Methanotorris igneus Kol 5: one gene and its partner. The protein of the gene in region 2 binds, or shares a complex with, the protein of the main gene of each other region. Links are inferred from orthologs where the notes say so. Each region holds a gene or a part of one and is shown on either strand. Other genes may lie near its edges. The genes, in order: METIG_RS07250 and pscS.

Region 1 (3,117 bases), 100 kb from region 2 along the record:
AATCTGGCTTAATCTTGTTAAGCTAAATATTGGCTTAACCCTCATCATGTAATTAACTATTTTCTCATTTGTTATACCATAACCAATTCTCTGCCCTGCTAAACCAAATACCTTCGAAAATGTTCTCAAAACTAAGACGTTATCGTATTTTAATGCCCATTTTGTTAAATCATACTCTTTCTTCGCATATTCTATATATGCATGGTCTATAACAACAAGAGCATCAGTTGAGTTTATAATTTTTTCAATGTCCTTTTTGTCAATAACGTTTCCTGTTGGATTGTTTGGTGTGCAAAGAAAGATAACTTTTGTTCTTTCATCTATATTATTTAGGACACTCTCAACATCCAATTGAAAGTCCTTTTCTTTATCAAATTTTGCATATCTTATTTCTGCCCCATAAATCTTTGCCGATATGGCATATTGTGTAAATGTTGGGATTGGGATGACAACATTATCTCCCTTGTCAATAAAAGTCCTCATTATTGTGTCGATTACCTCATCTGCTCCATCTCCACCAACGATGATGTTCTCTTTTGGCACATCTAAGAATTTACTCAACTCCTCTAACAACTCTGGGCTAACGGGTTCTGGATATTGATGGAGTTTTGGAATTTCCTTCAATATTTCTTCCTTAATTTTTGGTGAAGGACCCCAAGGATTTTCATTTGAACCCAATTTAATAATTTCTTCTGGTTTTATTCCGTATTTCCTTGCAATTTCTTCCTTTGATTTTCCTGGGACGTAGGGCTTGAATTGTTTAACTATATCCCTTATTTTGTCCTCAATCAAATAAACCACCTCAACAATAAAAAATTTTTGGCAAAACCTTTTAAGGTTAGTTTTTAAGGTCTTAAAGTTTTTTCTCTAATAATTCTACGATTTTATCTAATTTTTCATTCATTTTTTCCATTTCTCCAAAAATCAGTTTTATATATTTAACCCCTTCATCCAACTTCTTATTTAATTCAATTAAGTCATCTGCTGAAATCCTATTAATCCCATCTGGAAACTCAATATATGCATTTAATTCTTTTTCCTCTATTTTCTCAATCTTAATTAATTTATCCTTCTTTTCCAGTACCTTAATATTCTTTTTAAACAACTCTTTAATTTCTTCATCATCAAAGTTAGCCAATATTCTAACAGTTCCATCCTTATGATTATAAACTACCCCATCAATCCCCAAACCCCGTCCAATATTTTCAACCCTATCTCTAAATCCAACATGTTGAACTTTGCCATATATTTTTAGCTCGTAGGTTGTTGGCATAAAAACATCACCATTACTCCAGGAGTTCATTAACATCAATCTTATCAGCATTATAAAGTTCTTTTGCTCTGTTGTAAATGAGCTCATCTGCCTTATCCTCAACAACTACTACAACTTTTGAAGGTTTCGTTTTTTCAATTCTCTTTGCAATATTGTTTTTTGTTATTTCTATTTTCTTCTTAATTCCTTCCAATGCTTTCTCTGGAATGTTTGGATTTATTGTTTTCATGTCCTCTATATCCAACATACCTTCTGTGCAGATAACATTTAAATCTGGATTCTTATCCTTCAACTTTCTAAACAATTTTTTATTTGATACAATGTATAATGCATTTTTGTCAATTTCCTTCTCTTCAAATTCAAATCCAAAGTCCTTTAAAACATTGTTCAAATGCCTTTCTGCCTTTAAAATTAACCTACAAAATTCTTTTGCCTCTTCCTCATTAAGTTCATGCAATGGGGCCTTTTTGTATAAGAACTCATCTGCCTCAATCAATGCATAGATTGCCTTTTTGAACTCATCGACATTTATTTTCCCAGCTTTTGCATCTTTGTAGGATATTGTTTTGCTATCTGCGGATGGCTTTCCCATTCTCTCTATTTCTGATATTGTGGATATTGCCTTTATAATTAAATTTTTTGAATCTTCCACCCTTTTGGCTATCATTATATCACTTATTTATTGTTCTAATTATAGTTGTGTGCGAATTTTTTAAGCTTTTATAACAACTTATTAAATTTTAAGAGGTCATTTTTCCTCTTTTAAATTTTGAAATTGAGAACCTAATATTCACAAATTTTATTGAAGTTATGTTCATCGAAGCGAAGCTTCGAGCAGCTAAATCTTTGATTTCGCCTAATCGAACCGAAGGTTCGAGCAGCGAAAACTCCTGCGGAGTTTTCGCCTAAATTTCTAACGCACACAACTATTTCTTATTTTTCATTTTTCATTATTTTTCTTTTTATTCTCTTTTTCTAACCTTTCCAACTCTTCAACGAGCATAGGTAAGAATACACCAACATCAGTAACTACTCCAATAGCTTGGGAAGTTCCCCTATCCATCAATTTTGTAACTGTTGCTGGGTTTATGTCAACGCAGATGGTTTTTACATAAGATGGGAGCAAATTACCTGTTGCTATTGAGTGTAGCATTGTCGAAAGCATTAAAACCATTTTTTTACCTTTTAGCATCTCTCTCATTTTATCTTGTGCTTCAACAACATCTGTTATGACATCTGGTAAAGGCCCATCATCCCTAATACTTCCAGCCAATACGTATGGAACATTATTCTTTATGCATTCATACATAATTCCTTTCTTCAATATCCCTTTTTCTACTGCTGCCTTTATACTTCCTGCCTTCATTATGGTATTTATTGCATACAAATGATGCCTATGCCCTCCTGAGACGGGTTTTCCAGTTTCTATATTAACGCCGAGTGAAGTTCCATATAATGCCCACTCAATATCATGTGTAGCAAGTGCGTTTCCACTAAATAATGCCTGAACATAACCCATCCTTATTAACTTAGCCAATGCCTCCCCAGCTCCTGTGTGCACTATTGCTGGCCCCCCAACGACTACAATACCCCCTTTTCCTGTCTTTCTATACTCTTCTCTTATTGCATACATTTCCTTCGCTATTTTTCTTATTATTGTTTCTTTTGGTTTTTCGGAAGAGGCCTCTGATTTCATAAATTCAAATAATTCTCCTTTTTCCCTTGGTTTTTCTGGTGGGATGACTCTAATTCCCTTATGCCCAACAACAATTAAGTCCCCTTTCTTAACTTTCCTTATTGTTTTAACCTCTGCCCTCTTTTCCTCTGGATAAACAACAATAACT
Region 2 (3,135 bases):
TCACTCAAAACATTGTCATAGAATTGCGGATAAACCATCTCCCTAACGTCCTCATATCCATAGATAATCATAGCCAATCTCTCAACACCCAAACCTAAATTCATAACAGGCACATCTATGCCATACTTTGCCAATGCGATTGGTGAATAGACACCAAATGTAGCAACCTCAATCCACTCATTTAGTTTTGGGTGGTAGGCATAGACCTCTGTTTGTGTTTCTGGGGTGTAATATTTGCTTTTCTTTTCGTCTGGCTTGAATTTAAATTTTGTAAATCCAAATTGGGACAACAACCCCTCTGCAACAATTTTTCCATCATCGACATCCACATCTTCCCCAACAACCACACATGAAGCAGAATGGTAAGTCATTAAATGGCTTTTATCTTCTCTCTGCTCTCTTCTAAAGCACCTATCTATTGAGAATAATTTGAATGGTAAAGGCTTTTTCTTTATTAACTCTCCAACAGTTATAAACCATCCAGAGGTCATGTGGCTTCTTAATGTTAGTGTTGTTGCCTCTGGTTTTAGGTCTTTAAATTCTGGAAATACCTCTTCTAAAACCTTTAAACCCATTTCACTACTTGTATTTAATGCCTTTGCAATTTCAAAAACCAAATCATCCCCATCTATAGTTCCCTTTTTATATTGATGCAAAACCTTCCTCAAATTCTCTTTTTTCTCATCATCAATAGCAATACCTAACTTTCTTATTTCTTCCACTTTACTCTCACTCAAACCAACATCAGGTCTCGGCAATCCAGCCAAATAAAAGCATCTATCCAAAACTGCCATCGCTTCAGGCCCAAATTGCTTGTAGATATCTTGCTCATCAACAATTACTGGGTTTATATACTCTTCAAACCCCATCCTCAAATATGCTTGCCTCAATCTTTCTATGGTCTCCATTACTGGATGTGGTTTTCCATAGTGGGGTTTTATCCTCGGATATCTCAAATCAACATGTTTCCTCTTTATCAACTTCTTTGTTTCTCTCCATGCCTTCTCAAAATCCTTATTTGCCATTTCCAAAATTTTTTCTTTGTCAAACATGTTTTCCCCTTACATACTTATTTTACTATTTTCATCTTCCAAAGCATATACAAATCTTTTAACTATAACTACCTAATTTTTTGCAGTATTCTTTAACGTCCCCACCCAATACTTTCTTGAATAACATAAAATTAAATCCTTTATTAAAAAATTCCATTTAAATTACCAATTTTAATTCCAATTTCTATTTAAAGCATTATCATCAAATATCATCACTTATGGGTTTCAACAATCTCTTTAATAGCATTTACAACATACTCTACTTGTTCCCATGTTAAGCCATAAACACTCATTTTAATTTCCTTTGTTACTCCCCTCTTAATTCCACCAATACCTCTCTTCTTTAGCTCTTCATAGAAGAAGAATCCTCTTCTCTTATCTTTTTTAGCAATTTCATCTAATACTGGTGTTTCAAACTTAGTTAAATCATGTTCCTTTGGCTTTACCCCCAATTGCTTAAATCCTATTTTCTCCAACTCCTCAACAACATACCTTGCTTTTTTAACCTCTTCATCCCATCTCTTTACCCTCTCAACTACATGTGGAAAACTTGCCATTAATGTAACTATAGGCAATCCTCTACTTGTGCATCCCAACATTTCAATTTCTTTAACTGGGAATTTTGATGAGGTTTTTAATATTTTCTCTGCAAATTCATCCCTAAACGCCAATACTCCACACGGTCCAGATGCTGCCATACTCTTATGTCCTGATGCCACAATAAAGTCAGCATTTAATTTTTTCCCATCTACTGGCATTCTCCCAACGCTGTAAGCACAGTTCAATAAAAATGGATATCCCTTTTCTTTTGCTATCTTTCCAACCTTTTTGGCATCGCTAACATTTCCATAATTTCCATCGACATGGGTCAATAAAATTAGGCCTATATTTTTACCTTTATCCTCCAAATTGTCAATAACCTCTTTATATTTCTCTGGATTTATTCTAAATGTTGGGTATCCCTCACTTTCAACCTCTACAACATTCAACCTTGCCCTTTCAGCAGAAACATAAGTTGTGTAGTGAGCATTCCCATCAACAACCACATAATCCCCTTCATTACAAATTGAGTGCATAACTATGAATTTTCCTTCCCTTGCTCCATGTGTCGGTCTTGAGATATCCAAATTTACAAACTTTGAAAAGTCCTCTAAAAACTCACATATTGGTGGTGTAGAAATCTCATCTAACCTCCCACCGCAGTAATCACATACACTATAACCGTCCCAAAACTCATAAACTGCTTTTCTTGCTTCGACTGGTAAAATTCCTCCTCTCTGAATTGGATTTAGATTTATAATTCCCCTTTCAAAATTTCTTGTGAGATTTTTATACTTATCCAAATTAATCTCCAAAATAATCACCCTATTTAATTTAATTAGGTCTTAGTATTTTTAGACATGTTATTTGCATAGAATATAGTGAAACCAATATAAAATTTTTCCTTAAAATTACATCTAAGAAAAAAGTTTTTAAAAAGTTTTTTAGATAAAAGTTTAAAATTCCCAATTTAAAAAAAATAGGCATAATATTAGTTAAATGTCGCAATTGTTATTCATTAAATTTAAAAATGCTAAAACCCCCTCATAAATCCCAATGAAAAATCTTCACTTTTATTTCCAGCACCTTTTGAAAAATCCAAACTCTCAAAACCAAAAAACAATTTTTTATAGTCAGCACTTTAAGAAGCACCAGCCCAATGGCTTTTTATTTGCTACGCGCCTTGTCTTTGGGAAATCATTCACAATTTTCTTGGTTTTTGGATTTCTCCCTAAGCCAAGCTTCCTTCTAAGATTTTCAAAATTTGGATGAGTTTTCAGTAAAACTCCAAGAGTTGTTGAATACCATCCACTTCCCCAACCTATTCTTATTGGAATTTCTCCACTCTCCAACTTCATCTGCATATCTTGATAGAACTCCAAAACCTCATCTCTATACCTACCATACTTATGAATTTCCCTGAGTTCAACCTTTATCACTTCCTCATAAAACTCTCTAAGGGCATTTTCAATAAACTCCCAGTTTATATCTTTTAAAGTCCCATTAAACTCCCCATAGTTAAGTTTAAGAAGGTTTTCATCGA

Evidence for each region.
Region 1: the proteins of pscS (region 2) and METIG_RS07250 are in contact, whole or in part, in a solved structure (PDB 3WKR), measured with the Methanocaldococcus jannaschii proteins. The link is inferred for Methanotorris igneus Kol 5 from one-to-one orthologs.

Annotation. Positions count from the first base shown.
Region 1 is NC_015562.1:1,460,483-1,463,599, reverse strand. The notes cover bases 114-2,894. They hold METIG_RS07250 (DUF2100 domain-containing protein), read right to left. Parts: upstream 1,941-2,894; coding sequence 1,287-1,940; downstream 114-1,286. Other genes in these bases: METIG_RS07245 (ornithine cyclodeaminase), read right to left, coding at 2,214-2,894; METIG_RS07255 (acylphosphatase), read right to left, coding at 854-1,273; hisC (histidinol-phosphate transaminase), read right to left, coding at 114-792. Also shown: more of hisC, read right to left, coding at 1-113; more of METIG_RS07245, read right to left, coding at 2,895-3,117.
Region 2 is NC_015562.1:1,360,630-1,363,764, reverse strand. The notes cover bases 337-3,135. They hold pscS (O-phospho-L-seryl-tRNA:Cys-tRNA synthase), read right to left. Parts: upstream 2,408-3,135; coding sequence 1,265-2,407; downstream 337-1,264. Other genes in these bases: csm5 (type III-A CRISPR-associated RAMP protein Csm5), read right to left, coding at 2,726-3,135; sepS (O-phosphoserine--tRNA ligase), read right to left, coding at 337-1,052. In the rest of the region: more of sepS, read right to left, coding at 1-336. UniProt on the Methanocaldococcus jannaschii protein: Converts O-phospho-L-seryl-tRNA(Cys) (Sep-tRNA(Cys)) to L-cysteinyl-tRNA(Cys) (Cys-tRNA(Cys)).